4 regions of the Paenibacillus hamazuiensis genome follow, and region 4 is predicted to be linked to each of the others. Evidence: predicted binding sites of a transcription regulator. Region 4 holds the regulator's gene; each other region holds the start of a gene.
The links. Region 4 encodes Rex, which represses fermentation and respiration genes when NADH is low (regulators of the CRP and FNR family bind a similar motif). Its sites were predicted from a motif close to TTGTGAAATATTTCACAA; they were not measured.
Positions count from the first base shown of each region.

Region 1: a site for Rex is predicted at 1,824-1,841, ahead of nadA (quinolinate synthase NadA). Genes of this name have one in related genera too.
Region 2: a site for Rex is predicted at 2,110-2,127, ahead of MYS68_RS36145 (DoxX family membrane protein). Genes of this name have one in related genera too.
Region 3: a site for Rex is predicted at 2,150-2,167, ahead of MYS68_RS37235 (cytochrome ubiquinol oxidase subunit I). Genes of this name have one in related genera too.

Region 1 covers NZ_JALRMO010000001.1:6,539,851-6,543,905, reverse strand. The annotation lists gene ftsH (ATP-dependent zinc metalloprotease FtsH) at 1-1,070, shown strand, start outside; gene MYS68_RS28655 (hypothetical protein) at 1,284-1,583, shown strand; gene nadA (quinolinate synthase NadA) at 1,897-2,835, shown strand; gene nadB (L-aspartate oxidase) at 2,871-4,055, shown strand, end outside.
Region 2 covers NZ_JALRMO010000001.1:8,176,350-8,180,404, reverse strand. The annotation lists gene MYS68_RS36150 (helix-turn-helix domain-containing protein) at 1-1,114, opposite strand, end outside; gene MYS68_RS36145 (DoxX family membrane protein) at 1,558-2,094, opposite strand; gene MYS68_RS36140 (extracellular solute-binding protein) at 2,256-3,776, opposite strand; gene MYS68_RS36135 (carbohydrate ABC transporter permease) at 3,862-4,055, opposite strand, start outside.
Region 3 covers NZ_JALRMO010000001.1:8,503,311-8,507,365, forward strand. The annotation lists gene MYS68_RS37230 (cytochrome d ubiquinol oxidase subunit II) at 1-744, opposite strand, end outside; gene MYS68_RS37235 (cytochrome ubiquinol oxidase subunit I) at 741-2,087, opposite strand; gene MYS68_RS37240 (DHA2 family efflux MFS transporter permease subunit) at 2,454-3,896, opposite strand; partial or broken gene MYS68_RS38995 (MATE family efflux transporter) at 3,921-4,055, opposite strand, start outside.
Region 4 covers NZ_JALRMO010000001.1:2,005,806-2,009,860, reverse strand. The annotation lists gene MYS68_RS08785 (DUF47 domain-containing protein) at 1-315, shown strand, start outside; gene MYS68_RS08780 (inorganic phosphate transporter) at 340-1,341, shown strand; gene MYS68_RS08775 (redox-sensing transcriptional repressor Rex) at 1,705-2,328, opposite strand; gene dinG (ATP-dependent DNA helicase DinG) at 2,325-4,055, opposite strand, start outside.

The DNA.
Region 1 (4,055 bases), 4.5 Mb from region 4:
TCGAAATGGACGGCTTCGGCGCGAACGAAGGCATCATCATCGTCGCCGCGACGAACCGGCCGGACATTCTCGACCCGGCGCTGCTCCGCCCGGGACGTTTCGACCGTCAGATTACGGTTGACCGTCCGGACGTGAAAGGCCGCGAGGCGGTGCTGAAGGTACACGCCCGCAACAAGCCGTTGTCGAAGGAAGTCAAGCTCGACGCGCTGGCGCGGTTTACGACCGGCTTTACAGGCGCGGATCTAGAGAACCTGTTGAACGAAGCGGCTCTGATCGCAGCGCGCCGCAACCGCAAGGATATTTCGCCCAGCGAGCTCGACGAAGCGTTTGACCGCGTTATCGTAGGTACGCAGAAGAAAAGCCGCGTTATCAGCGAGCGCGAAAAGAAAATGGTCGCTTACCACGAGGCTGGCCATACCATCGTCGGTTATTACTGCGAGAACGCCGAGATGGTGCATAAAGTGACGATCGTCCCGAGAGGTCGCGCCGGCGGCTACGTTATGATGCTGCCTAAAGAAGGCGAAGACCGGATGATGAATACGAAAAACGAGCTGCTGGACAAAGTCACCGGCCTGCTTGCCGGACGTGTATCCGAGGAAATGTTTATCGGTGAAATCGGTACAGGCGCTTACAGCGACTTCCAGCGTGCGACGACGATCATCCGTAAGATGATCACCGAATACGGCATGAGCGACAAGCTCGGGCCGATGCAATTCGGTCAGTCGCAGGGCCAAGTTTTCCTCGGCCGCGATATTGGGCATGAGCAAAACTACAGCGATGCGATCGCGTATGAAATTGACCAGGAAATGCAGAGAATGACCCGCGAATGCTACGAGCGCGCGAAAGATATTTTGCAAAAGCATGCCGATCAGGTTCACCTGATCGCCAATACGCTGCTCGAGAAAGAAACTCTCGAGAAGGAAGAAATCAAGCAGCTGCTTGAAGAAGGCAAGCTCGGAGACGGCGAAGGCGATGTGAAGGTCAACATCCAAGGCCAAAGCCAGCAGGCCGACAACAACAAGCTCGATTTCGACAAACCGTCATCTCCGGATGACGAAAACAAGCAATAACCCACACGGCAGCCGGTTCATCCGGCTGCCGTTATTTTTTTGCTAATATAAATGGCAAAGAGGTTCGAATGACACTACTCCCCGATGAATTCGGTCCAGTGAATGATGTTATGGCCGAAATTGAAGAGGACCCAGAACTTCAACAAATGCTCCTTAAGTCGGAGGAAGATCTAGCGGAGGGAAAAGTTTATTCGCCTGAAGAGGCATTTCAATATGTCCGTAATTATCACTCTAAACAATGAACAAGGTTATCTTTTCCCAAACCGTTTTGAAGAAAATCACCAATATACGAAGCGTTCATTTTTCCCAGGAAGAGACAATTCAGTTTCAAATTCATTGATAACAGCTATTCAAACGCGATTGACCGGCATTGGTCTTTATGAAGGATATAAGGAATACAAAAAAGGCCCATGGGCGGATACACGTCGTATCTTGGTTCACGGCTATAGGGTATACTTCAGCTATAACGTTAAGGATAATACGATTTTCGTAAAACACTACCCTTCGCCGTAGCGTAATCAACCCTTTTTGAACACACTAAGTCGTATCTCTGCTTCCAACGTGCCAATGGAATTTACAACTTTTTCACTCCGCCGCCCCGTCTAATCCCCCTCATTTTGACCAAAACTATACCCAAACCAAGCAGCATTACTGTACAGTCCGAGCGAGCCCGAAATTCTGCGCTTTTTAACCATATTTGCCCGTTGACACTGGGTATTAAAGTTGTGTAAATTAATACTAAATCTTAAATATTTGTGAACAATTTCACTAACTGTCCTTGCTAACGGGGGGCATTAGTTATTGTCTAAAAGGACGGTGTAACCTGATGGAAGCTCTGGCGCTCGAGCGCAAGGCCGAACAGAACCGGGAACTCAAGGAACGTCTGGCCCAGCTGAAGAAAGAAAGAAATGCGATCATTTTGGCGCATTATTACCAGCGGGATGAAATCCAGGAAGTGGCCGATTTCAGGGGCGATTCGTTTTTGCTTGCCCAGAAGGCTGCGTCAACCGACGCGGATGTCATCGTATTTTGTGGAGTTCATTTTATGGGGGAAAGCGCCAAAATATTAGCTCCGAACAAAACCGTGCTGATCCCCGACGAACGTGCGGGTTGCCCGATGGCCGATATGGTGAATGTCGACGGACTCCGAGCGCTGAAGAAAAAACATCCGAACGCCACCGTCGTTACTTATATCAATTCATCGGCGGACGTTAAATCGGAAACCGACATATGCTGCACATCGGCCAATGCCGTGAAGGTCGTCAACTCAGTGCCCGGCGACGAAGTGATCTGGGTCCCTGATAAAAATTTGGGCGATTACGTCTCCAAGCACACGAACAAAAAGATGATCATTTGGGAAGGCTATTGCAATACGCACGATATGTTGACGGTCAAAGACGTCGAGGAAATGAAGGCGCAATACCCGAATGCCCAGTTTGTCGTTCATCCCGAATGCCGTCCGGAAGTGGTCAAGATGGGTGACTTTGTCGGCAGCACGACGGCGATCATCAAGTATTGCAAAGAATCGGATTGCCAGGAATTTATCGTCGGCACCGAAGACGGCACCGGATACCAGCTCAGACTGGACAGCCCTCATAAAAAATTCCATTTTGCCACCAAATATTTGGTTTGCCCGAACATGAAAGTGAACAACCTGAAAAAAGTTGTGCGCTGCTTGGAAACGATGCAGCCGCAAATTCACGTCCCTCAAGATGTGGCAGAGAAAGCCAAATTATCGCTGGAGCGCATGCTACAGGTGAAGTAGCATGCGCTACTTCCTTGTATAGAACAGGTGACGGTATGATACCCCGATATTTGATAGATTTCGATCTGAACTCCATCCCTCATGTACATACGGACGTTATTGTGATCGGCGCGGGCATCGCCGGTCTTTTTACCGCGATTAAAGCGAGCGAATCCAACAAAGTGATGATGATTACGAAAAAATCTCTGCTCGACAGCAATACCCGCTATGCGCAGGGAGGAATTGCAGCGGTCATCTCCGACGAGGACTCGCCGGAATACCATATACAGGATACGCTTATGGCCGGAGCGGGCTTATGCGATCCGAAAGCGGTGGACGTGCTCGTTCACGAAGGCCCTGCCGGCGTGAAGGATCTGATCCGCATGGGAACGCAATTCGACCTGGAAGACGGCGAATTCGCCTTGACGAAGGAAGGGGCGCACAGCCAAAGACGAATATTGCATGCCCATGGGGACGCTACCGGAGCGGAAATTGTCAGGGCGCTTTCCGAAAAGACGAAAATGGACCCGAACATCGTGCTGTGGGACGACCATTTTGTCATCGATTTGATTACGGAAGACGGAGAATGCACCGGCGCGCTTGTACAGAAGCCGGACGGGTCGCGCGTTTACGTGCAGGGCAAAGCGACGATTCTTTGCAGCGGCGGAACCGGACAGCTGTACCGGTATACGACGAATCCGGACATTGCCACGGGCGACGGCATCGCCATCGCTTACCGGGCCGGAGCGCTCATACGGGACATGGAGTTCATTCAGTTTCACCCGACCGCTTTATGTTATCCGGGAGCGCCGCGGTTTCTGATCTCCGAAGCGGTGCGCGGCGAGGGAGCGGTTTTGCGGAACATCAACGGCGAACGGTTTATGGAAAACTATCATCCGCAGCTTGAGCTGGCGCCGCGCGACATCGTGGCAAGGGCGATCGTAAGCGAAATGGAACGGACCAAATCGACGTTTGTCTACATCGACTTTACGCACGAATCGGAAGAAACGGTCAAGCACCGCTTCCCAACCATTTATGAAGTATGCCTGAAATACGGTTTGGACCTCGCCTCGGACTGGATACCCGTGGCACCGGCGGCGCACTATATGATGGGAGGCGTCGAAACGGACCTGTACGGCGAAACGGCCGTAAAGCGGCTTTTTGCATGCGGGGAAGTATCGTCGACGGGGGTGCACGGGGCGAACCGGCTCGCCAGCAATTCGCTCTCCGAGGCTATCGTG
Region 2 (4,055 bases), 6.2 Mb from region 4:
TGATTTTCTCCTGCAGCTCGTGATTGCTGTCGATCAGGCGGGCCACCGATTCGCGGATGAACCGGTACGCGTCCGCCCCGGGGGAAGTCTCCCCCTCCATCCGCTCCGTGATCGTCTCCACGATATGCCGGAGCGGGCGGCTGTTGCGGTAAGCGATCAAATAAGCGATGAGAAGGCCGATCGTCAAAAAGAGAAACGCCATCGCAAAGGTGATCTTTTTAATGTACAGCACCTTCTGCAGCACGACATGGGCGGGCTGCGCCACCATATATGTCCAGCCGTTCACCCCCGACTTCGTAAACGTCACGATCATTTTCCGATCGCCGATGTCGGCAAGCAAGTTTCCTTGACCGCCGCCGAGCTGAACCCGGTTCGCTTCGCAGGAAAACGAATCCTTGGACAAGGCGCTGATCACCGTGCCTCTTTCGTCGATGATGCAAGCCATGCCTCCGCCCGAAAGGTCGAAGCCGCCGAGCAGCTTCTGAATTTCCCGGTTATCGACCGTAATGACCACCGCCCCCTGCGGGTAACCCTGATAGCCGAGAGATTGAACGAACGTAACGAGCGAATATTTATTGCCTTTGACGGTCACTTCCTGGGCGGGAAACACTTTTTGATGATAAAACGAGTCCGTAAACAAGCTTTTCCACGATTGCCGGTCCATCTGGCCGACCCGGAAATTGTTGTAAAAGTCGGAGAGCGTATACGTAGAGTCTTCGGCGAGAACGAGGTCGCTGTTTTTGTAAATCACGAAGTAGTTGAACAGAAAATTGTTGGTCAAACTGTGGTTATAAATGCTTTTGCGCGTTTCCAAAATCTTGTAGGTGTTAGCTCCCTTAAACGGCTCGGTCACCGTTTGAAACTGCATAATTCTCGTATCGGCCGCCAGCTGCATGGCTATGGTGCCGATTTCCGAGACCCGGCGGTCCAAAATATCGCGGCTCATCCGCAGCAGATGCATGTTGCCGGCCGTGACTTCCTTCTCCATCTCGACCAGAGTTTTGTTGTAAATGACCCACCCCACAAGAAGCGGAAGCAGCAAAAACAACATGTTCGGCACCATGAGGCGTAGAAACAGACGATGGCCGCTGGCCCTGCGTTTGATTTTCCACATACCGATACCTCCAAAAAAACAATGCGCTTGCTTCTATTGTAAGTCAGTTTGTAAGGGCATACAAGGAAAGAAATCGTCGAAAAATGCTGCTTTTGGGGGAGGCCTCCTTGGCTGACTGGGCAATTTGCTTTGCATGATTTCCTGTTTTCCTCGGAAACAAAAAAGCCATGGGCCTTCGGTCCATGACCTTTCATTATTGTATGTTTGAAGCGGCTGCTAGGAGTCTGTCCGACGAAGCAAGATCGGTGAATTTTTATTCAATGAAGTGTATTCCGTGTAAGGGATTGCCTCTCCACCGCTCTTGAAATCAAGTTGTTTTATTAATATTAGTCCGATGTAACAACTTGATTTCAAAGGCGGCCGTAAACTTTCCGAGGCAATTCCCTCCCCTCCATACATCTATTGAATAAAAATTCACAAAATCCCTTCCGTCGGACAGACTCCTAGGTGTGCGCCGGGGTGGGAGTGCCGTCGACGTTTTTGTTGTGCCAGTTCTTTTTGTGCAGCAGCCGGCGCAGGTACGGCATCAGGTAGAAGTCAACGCCGAATCGTCCGGCATTGGCACCGGCCAGGAAGAGGATGCCTCCGAGCAGGATCAGCCACGGGTTCGTGCTTACGGTTCCTGCGAACAGGAACATGAAGTTCATCAGCAGTCCGAAGAAGGCGGCGGCCGTTGTCAGGCAGCCGAGGATCAGTCCGAGCCCGACCAGCGTTTCGCCAAGCGGAATGATGAAGTTAAACAGCTTGGCGTTCGGCAGGGCGAAATGCTCCAGGAATGCGGTGAAGGTCGGGTAAACAAGCTCGTTTGTCGCTTTGTCGACGATCGGCTTGGTAACGGCGTTTTTAATAAATCCCGTGGCGTCGAACCCGCCGGTCAGCTTATGCCAACCCGCCGTTATCCATTCATACCCTACGTACAGTCGGAGCAGCAGCAGCACGGCGGCGGCATATACGTTCTCTCTCAGAAATTTCATCATGATCATCGTCTCCTTTTAATGTGAATTTATTCACATATTAGTGTTTGCTTCGTCCTTACATCTATAATGTAACACGGAACTTTGAAACAGTATGTGAAATAAATCACATGAGTCAAAAAAAGGAACACCGCCAAGCGGAGATTCGCTGGCGGCAGCCCCTTCGATTATTTTTTCTGTGTCTTCGCGTATGCTTCCTTGTACTCCTGAGCCATCTTGTCGCCGCCGGCTTTTCTCCATTTCTCGATCTCGGCCTTCCAGCCGGCCTCGTCGAGTTTGCCCATAATGAATTTGGTTTCGGCGTCGCTGATCATTTGCTCCAGATCTTTGCCCCGTTCGGAGAACGTTGCGGAGTCCAGCGTCAGCGCCGGGTTCGGGACGATATACTGCTCGTTTTCTCTGCCGATCTTTTGGTTTTTGCGGAACAGCTCGGGCTGCTTCATCGGCTTGGCGATATTGTAATTCTCGTTCCGCTGCGGCAGCGTATCCCGGTACGGCTTCACTTCTTTGACATCCGCATCGCGGTCGAGCGGCACCGTAAATTCTCCATCGTCCTTCCAATGCTTGCCTTCAATCCCTTTGACGAGCAGCGTCGCCATTTTCGGATCCATCAGCTTATCCAGGAACGTCAACACCTTTTTCATCTCGTCCACCGACTTCACGCTGCTTTTCGGGATGGCCAGAAATCCGTTGTTGCCGCTTTCCCCGGGAACTCTTCGGCCATTCGGGCCTTCGAACGGAGCGTTATCGATGACCGCGGTCGGCACGACTTTGCTGATTTTATCCTGCCAGCTCTGCGCGTTGCCTCCCGAAATTCGAATCGCGGCGCGCCCGGACTCGTAGACTTTATCGATTTCCGCAACATCGACGACGGCAAAGTCCTGATTGATCAGCTTTTCCTCATACAGCTTGCGGAATAACTTCATCGTTTGGAAAAAAGGCTCGGTCACAAATTCAGGGGTAAAGCTTCCGTCGCTCTCCACCTTCCACTTGTTCGGGCCGCCCTGGCTTACCGAGAAACGGGTCAAAGTAGAGTCAGCGTTTACGTTGTACTTTTTATCCATCATGAATCCGTAAGTATCGTTTTTCCCGTTTTTATCCGGGTCGCCGGACGTCATCGTCTTGATCACGTTGTACCAGTCGTCCAGCGTCTTCGGCACCTGCAGCCCGGCCTGGTCGAACCAATCCTTCCGGTAATGCACGACGGATCTGCCCAGATCGCGGAACAAAGGAACGCCGTATATTTTCCCGTTCACGGAAATGTTATCGTAAAATTGCTGATTTTGCGCCGACAAATTCTTAAATTCCTTCAAGTAAGGCCCGATTTCCCAAAACAGGTCCGCCTTCAGCGCTCCGATGACCGTTGCATTGTAATTGAGCTTGATCAGCTGCGGAAGCTCGCCCGAAGCGATCATCACATTGACTTTCTCATCGTAGCTGGAGGCGGGAATCCATTGAAACTGCAAATCCGTATGGGTATATTCCGCCATCGCTTTTTCCATGTCGTTGCCCTTGGGCGGAATCTCGCCGACCTGGTTGATCACGATCGTCATCGGGTAAGGCGTATTGTCGTCCTTCGCGGCTCCTTGCTTGCCGCCTTCCGCCGTCTTTTCCCCGCTGCATGCCGATAACACCGACGAAAGCAGCATGACGGTCCCCATCGTCAAAGCCATCTGTTTCTTTTTCATGTCGAACCCTCCATTTTTTTATGATCTATTTCCTCCCCTTTGCCAAGCACGCGGGATTCATAGCTTGCCATTGCACTGCAACCGCTTAACCTTTGACCGAACCTAGAAGAACGCCTTTGGTGAAATGCTTCTGCAAAAACGGATACACGATCAATATCGGCAAGGTGGCGAACACGATCACCGCCATGCGGATCGTCAAAGGCTGAATATCGACCTCGTCGATGCTCGTATCCCCGATACGGCTTTGCGCCAAAATGACGATCTCGCGCAGCAGCACCT
Region 3 (4,055 bases), 6.5 Mb from region 4:
CGCGCCGAGGAAGCAGAGAAACGAAAGCACAAACATCCAGGCAAGATCCATCATTTTTGCAAAATGGTCCGGGTTATGCCGATGGATCGAGAAAAATACGAGCAGGCTGCTTAAGATCGTCGGCACGCTCCAGGCGAAGGCATATTTGCGTACAACCTGAAGCGCCGCAAAGTCTCTTGCACGGTCCGCGTAAAACGTAAGGAACACGGCCGAAATGTACAAAATGCTGACGATCGCAAGCAGTACGACGGACCAGGCATACGGACTGGCAAGCAGTTTGTCGTACAGCAGCGTCAGCTTGCCGGCTTTCTCTTCGATAAAGCCGCCTTCGGAGATGGTCAGCACCATGGACAGGGAGGCGGGAATGAGCAGACCGCTTGCGCCGTACACGAACATATACAGCTTGTTGTCCTTGGCGCCGTAGGTGCTGAAGGCGTAATACGAGCCGCGGAGCGCGATCAGAATGATCGCGATGCTGCCCGGAATGAGCAGCGTCGTGCCCAAATAATAAGCCGTATCCGGAAAAAAGCCGACCATCCCGACGAAGAAAAAGATCAAAAACACGTTCGTCACTTCCCATACGGGCGACAAATAGCGTTCAATCACGCCGTGAATCAGATGGCGCTCCTTCGTCAGCATGCTGTAAAAGCTGAAGAAGCCTGCCCCGAAATCGATGGAGGCGACAATCAAATAGCCGTACAAAAAAATCCAAAGCACGCTGATGCCGAGCAGCTCGTAATTCATGTGCGCGGCCCCCTTTCGATGCCTCTGGCGATCAGCTCCTGTTCCGCCGTGTTGCGCCGGAACATTTTGCCGAGCACGCTGATCGAAGTCGCAGCAAGAATCGCGTATAACGCCGAGAACAGCAGCAGCATCACGTCAACGTGATCGGAGGTCGTCGCGCCGGCCTGCGTCGTCATGTAGCCGCGCAGTATCCACGGCTGGCGGCCGACTTCGGTGAAAATCCAGCCGCATTCGATCGCCAGCATGGCGAGTGGTCCGGCAGCGACGATGCAGCGCAAAATCAGACGGTTATGGGCGAAACGTCCTGTTTTACGGATACTGAGCCAGAAGAAGAGAGATAATACCAGAAGAAATCCGCCGATAACGACCATCGCGTCGAAAAAGTAATGCGTGCGCAGCGGCGGCAGCTTATCAGGATCAAATTCGTTCAGGCCCTGCACGGTCGCATTCGGGTCGCCGTGCGCCAAAATGCTGAGCGCGTACGGAATTTTGATCGCGTAGCGGACCTCGTTGTTCGGACCGAGCACGCCGCCTAATATGAGCGGAGCTTGCTCCGTCGTTTCAAAATGCCACTCGGCTGCCGCAAGCTTCTCCGGCTGGTACTTCGCCAGAAACTTGCCGGACAAGTCGCCGATGAAAGCGGTCAGTGCGGAAAACACGAGCGCTGCGATCATCGTGAGCTTGAGCGCTTTTTTATAATAAGGATGCTTCCGGCCTCCCAGTATCGCAAAAGCGGCAATCGACGCCAGCACGAACGCGCTGGTCATATATGCGGACGAGAGCACGTGGGCCGTCTTCGTCGGCGTAGCCGGGTTAAACATCGCCTTGATCGGGTCGATGTTGATGATCGTGCGCCCGGCCAGCTCAAAGCCCTGCGGCGTATTCATGAAGGCGTTGACCGCCGTAATGAAGAAGGCCGATGCCGAAGACCCGAGCACAACCGGGATGACGAAGGCGAAATGCACCCAAGGATTCCGGAACCGGTCCCACGTATAAAGATAAATGCCGAGAAAGATCGCCTCGAAGAAAAAGGCGAACGTCTCCATAAACAGCGGCAGCGCGATAGCCTGTCCGGCGATTTGCATGAAGCTGGGCCACAGCAGGCTGAGCTGCAGCCCAATTGCCGTACCGGTCACGACGCCGACCGCGACGGTAATAACGAAGCCGCGCGCCCAGCGCCGGGCCATCAGCGTGTAATAAGGATCTTTGCGGCGAATGCCGAGCCACTCGGCAATGGCAATCATCACCGGCACGCCGACGCCGATCGTCGCGAAAATGATGTGAAACCCCAAGGTCACTCCGGTCAGAATGCGGCTGTACAGAACGGGATCGTAAGGCAGCATCGCAATCAACTCCTTCTCAAGGATACTATGCGGTTGATCTATGTATTATTTTACAGTATTGTATGTGATTTTTTTCACAGCAATTGTGATGGGGTGGTGAAAGATTTTTGACGGAGTGGTGTCGAGGTGTGTGTTGTCATAATTAGAAATAATTTTTTCATAATTGATGAGAAATATTTTCACAATTAATGAGAAAATAAATAAATATACATAAATTCGCATACAAAAGTTATCAAAAAAACCGCCATTAGGCGGTCCAATCAATTCAGCTTTATTAAGCTAGTATAACAAAGATGAGTAATATAAATGCTAAAAAGTCCGCGAAGTTCGCGGACTTTTGTGCGCTTGGCAGCGCGCAGACCCGGTTTAGCTTTCAGTAGCAGAACCGCCTTCGTCTTGTGTAACTTCTTTCTGTGATATTTTCATCGGTTTTATAAAGAATGATAATACTAAAGCAAAGAATGCCAGAACGGTGGAGAACGTAAAGGCAGCTGAGACCCCATGAATCATTGGATTGGGAAGTTTTTGCTGCACGGCAGCCGCTGTATTGTTCGTCATAACCGTAACCAGCAAGGCTGCTCCAACAGAAGCGGCCATTTGCGTCAACGTGTTACTTATCGCGGTTCCATGTGGAATCAAATGGTCAGGCAGTTGGTTTAATCCAGCCGTCATGACTGGCATCATCATAAGAGATATTCCGAACATTCGTATGGCGTAAATGACCATCATATAGAAGTATGGCGTTGAAGCGGTCATGTTACCGAACAAGAACGTCATACCTACTAAGATAACCGAACCAATAAGAGCCAACGGTCGTGCTCCGATCTTATCAAAGATCCTCCCGGTAATCGGCGACATAATCCCCATCACAATCGCACCGGGTAACAGGAGCAAACCCGATTCAAGCGGTGTAAAGCCTCTTGCCGTTTGTATATAAAGCGGAAGAAAAAGCTCTACGCCGATCATCGTCACCATAACAACCATACCGATAAATAAGGTCAATGAGAAGGTCCAGTTTTTTAACACTCTGAACTCAAGCATCGGTTTTTCAACAGCCAGCTGCCGCCAAATAAACAAACCAATTGCGACCGTACCGGCAATCAAAGCAATGACCACTTCTGAACTGTTCCAGGCATGATTACCTGCGCTGCTGAAGCCGTACAACAATCCTCCAAATCCAAGGGATGACAAAATAATAGACATAATATCAATTTTTGGACGGGTTATTTTGGTAACATTTTCAAGCATAAACGAAGCAAACATGATTATAAGTACAGCAATTGGGAAAATCATATAAAAGAGGGCTCGCCATGAAAAGTTACCGACAACCCAACCGGAAAGTGTCGGTCCAATCGCAGGAGCAAAAGCCATTACCAGTCCCACCATACCCATTGCTGACCCACGTTGCTTAACAGGAAAAATCATTAAAAAGATCGTTTGCATTAACGGAAGCATGAGCCCGTCACTTACCGCCTGTAGAATCCTCCCGAATAATAAAACAGGAAAGTTTGGTGCAAGAGCAGCCATCAATGTCCCGGACGCAAACAGGCACATGGCAGTAATAAACAGTCTTCTTGTCGAAAATTTTTCTATTAGAAAAGCAGAAACCGGAATCAATACCCCGGTGACAAGCATGAACCCGGTCGTTAACCACTGAGCTGTATTGGCGGAAATGGATAGATCCTTCATGATTTGTGGCAAAGCGGTATTGAGTAGCGTCTGATTTAACATGGTGATAAAAGCACCTGCAAGCATAACTACCACAAGTACAGTCCGCTTAAACGTTGGAAGTGACTGTTCTTTCTCCATGTTGGTTTCCTCCTATTATCTTCTTGTATTGTTAAGGGTGCCAAGAAAATAAGCATTCAAAATAGAATAAATGACACTCATTGCAGTGCCTAGCATCATCGGTACAGCGAAATGAGCTACGGTTTTTGCGACTGGTGTTTTATACAGCTCCTCTCCGTT
Region 4 (4,055 bases):
GTACAAAAAACCGACAAGTTTATGAAAGATTTCTCCGCCGTCATCGTCCAGTCGTGCCAACACATTTTGGACGCTTTCAAGCTGCTTGCCCGCAAAAAGTACATGCAGCTCACCGAGCATACGGTGCAAATCAACAGTCTTGAAAACGAAGGCGATACGCTTATGAGGGAAGGCATCAGGCAAATTTTCCTCCACCCGACAGACCCTTATCACGATTTTAAGCTGAAAGAGATATACGAGCGTCTGGAACAAACAACCGACGCGTGCGAGGATGTCGCGAACATCTTGGAGAGTGTCGTGCTCCGCTATTCTTAAGGGTTGTTAGATCAGGAGGAAACCATGCTTACCCTACTTGTATTTATTGTCATACTGGCGCTGCTCTTCGATTTCATCAACGGGTTTCACGATACGGCGAATGCCATTGCAACGTCGATTTCCACCCGCGCCTTATCGCCGAGAGTCGCGGTGTTCGGAGCGGCCATCCTTAACTTCGTCGGCGCTGTATTTTCCTCGGAGGTCGCCAAGACGGTCGGCGGGAAAATTGCGAACCCGGCCAATATTCCGAACGGTATGCCAATCGTTATTGCAGCCCTGCTCGCTGCGATTATTTGGAACCTGTTGACATGGTATTTCGGAATTCCTTCATCCTCCTCACACACGTTGATCGGATCTCTGGCAGGCGCCGTCATCGCCGGCGCCGGAGTCGATTTCGTCAATTGGAAGGGATTTATTGAAATCATCGAAATATTGATTTTGTCTCCGATTGTCGCGTTCGGTACCGGCTTCGTCATCATGTGGATCATCAAGCTGCTTATCATCAGCGGAGGCAACAGCTCCCGCTCCAAGCTGAACAGGGTGTTCCGCACGCTGCAAATTTTTTCAGCGGGCCTCCTGTCCTTCTCGCACGGCGGCAATGACGCGCAAAAGGCGATGGGCGTCATCGTATTCGCGCTGGTCGCCACCGGCGTCCAGCAAGATCTGCAGGTCCCCTTATGGGTTAAACTGCTTGCTGCTACGGCTATGGGGCTTGGAACGTCGATCGGCGGATGGCGGATCATCAATACGGTGAGCAAAAAGCTGATCAAGATCGAACCGATCAACGGCTTCGCTTCGGATTTGAACTCGTCGATCGTTATCCAAACGTCCACCGCCATGGGCATGCCATTGTCCACCACACACGTCATTTCCTCATCGATCATCGGCACAGGAAGCGTCATGAGGTTTTACGACGTCAAATGGTCGGTCGTAACAAAAATGGTAATGACCTGGGTCATTACCATTCCGATCAGCATCGTGCTGTCCTATATCATATATAAAATCATCTTCGGCTTGTTCTATTAGAACAAGCCTTTTTCGTATTGACATGATCGATACATGGGCATAGTACAGCGTGTCGGCCATAGGTTTTGCGCCAGCAAAACCATGGCAAACATACGCGGGCACGAGGCACGCATCCGCTCCCAAATCATCGCTCCCAAAGTAAAGCGTGCCCGATATAGGATTTTTGAGTGAAGCCCAAAATCCATGTCGGGCAGACGCGAACTAGAAGCGAGCATGAGCTCCCGGAGGGCGGGTCCAGGGCGCCCGAGCGCCTTAAGGGCTTTGCGGAGCAAAGCCAGCTACGGAAGCCTGGGGTCCCCCTAGAGGGGGATTTAGGGGGTGCCCTTTGATTTTAGGGGGTGCCTTTGATTTATGGAGTGATTTTCATTTGTCCAAATAATACGCCAAACTTTGCAGTTCCGCCGTGAGATCCGCATGATGGACCCGTACCGTACTCGGAACTTTAATAATCACCGGAGCAAAGTTCAGTATCGCCTCAACCCCGGCTTCGACGAACTGATTGGCGACATTTTGCGCCTCCGGGGCCGGCACCGTGATGATGCCGATCCGCACGTGCAGCCGTTTAATCGTCTCGGAAAGCTCCTGCATCGGCTGCACAAACAAATTGTTGATCTGCTCCCCGACCTTGGCCTGATGCGCATCAAACACAGCGACGATTTTCATGTTATCCTTTAAATAAACGTTATAATTGCAAAGCGCCCGTCCCAGGTTGCCCGCACCGACCAGAGCTACGGAAATAAGCTTGTCCAGCTTCAAAATTTGCCGTATTTTTTCAATCAAATAATCGACGTCGTAACCGATCCCCTTTTTCCCGAACTCCCCGAAATAGGCGAGATCTTTGCGGATCTGCGCCGGGTTCAGGTCAAGCTTGTGCCCCAGATCCTGCGAGGAAACGGTATGCACGTTTTTCATGCTGAGCTCGTTCAAAAAACGTAAATATATCGGAAGCCGCCGGACGACGGCTTCGGAAATTTTCGGCGTTTTCATTGTTCATGCTCTCCCATCCATTGCTTAATCCGCGAAACGAGCTGGGTCGTCGGCATATGCTCGATTTTCGGTCCCGGCAGCGAGTACAGAAAGTAACGGCCGTAATTCGTATCGATCACTCTCGTGTCATAAATGACCACAATGCCTTTGTCACCCGCAGTCCTAACCAATCGGCCGAACCCTTGCTTGAACCGGATCACCGCCTGGGGCACCGAAAGCTTCATAAACGGATTTAAGTTCTGCTTTTTCAAAAACTCCGTTTTCGCCTCGACGAGCGGGTGATTCGGGGGCTGGAACGGAAGCCGAACGATCGCAAGGCAGGTGAGCGCTTCTCCCGGAATATCCACGCCTTCCCAGAAGCTGCTCGTGCCGAGCAGCACGCATGCCGGGTGGCTTTGGAACATCCGCGTCAGCTTGCTGCGATTGCTGCTGTCGACGCCTTGACCGAGCACCTGAATGCCATGCGCGGTCAGCCGATCCTTAAGGCCCGGGTGCGTCGCCTTCAGCATCCGGTTGGACGTGAACAACACGAGCATGCGCCCGTTGGTCTCCACCGCGATGTCGGAGAGCGAATCGACAAGCTTTTCCACGAAAACGGCCTCGCTGCCCATCCCCTTGAGGCTTGGGAAATCCCGCGGAATGACGACTAACGCCTGCTGCCGGTAATTAAAAGGCGATGGCAGCATGACCGTTTTCAGCTTCCCTCCGTTATCTTCGGTTCCGAGTCCAAGCTGCTCGCACGTATATTGAAACGACTTGTCTACCGACAGCGTAGCGGAGGTCATTACGACGCTTTCCTTCGCGTCGAAGAAATATTCCTTCAGCATCGGACTTACGTCCATCGGTACGCTGAACAGCTGAAGCGATTTTGCCTTCATTGTCGGGCTCGCCTCCAGCCAGTACACGTACGTATCGTCGGTCATATTCATAAAGAAATGCAGCGCATCCTTGTGGCGCGTAAGCTCTTTGCCGCTGCCACCAAGGTCCGTTACTACACTCTGCACCTCATATTCCTCCTGAACCTCTTTCAGCTCGCTTAACATCTTGTCGAGCTTCTTCGATACATCGTTCAGATTCAAATAAAGGTTGCTTTCGATGCCCTGCAGCGTCGGCCAAATCGAAGGAAGTTTTTCCTTCTTCATCCGCAGTACCGGCTGACCCATCTCGCTTTGCGACGGGTCGCTGCCTGCGGCAAGCAGTTGATACAGCTGCTCGGTCAGCAAATCCCAATCTTCCTTAATCTGCACAAGCTTGGGGACAATTTGGTCGATCGTCATTACCCAGCCGGCCGCAAGCTCGCCCTCGTGTTTTTGCAAACGCTGGCGCAGGTGTGACAGCTGTCCGCTGCGGCTATCTTTATACAGCCATTGCAGCGTATTGACCAATTGGAAATAATGCAGTTCGATGCCGAGATGTTTGCTCGCCACCTCTTCGAAATGATGGGCCTCATCGATAACAAGATGCTTGTACGCCGGCAAAATGCGGTTTTCCGCCTTCATATCGGTGAACAGCAGCGAATGGTTCGTAATGATGACATCCGCATTGTTCGACGCATACCTGGCCCGATGGTAGAAGCACTTGCGAAACCACGGGCAGTTGCGGTTCAGGCAGGAATCGGCATCGCTCGCCACCGTATGCCAAAACTGCGGACCTTTGCTGCCGAAATGAAGCTCCTCTTCGTCACCGGTGGCGGTTTCCCCGAGCCAAACGAGCATTTGTCCGGCCGT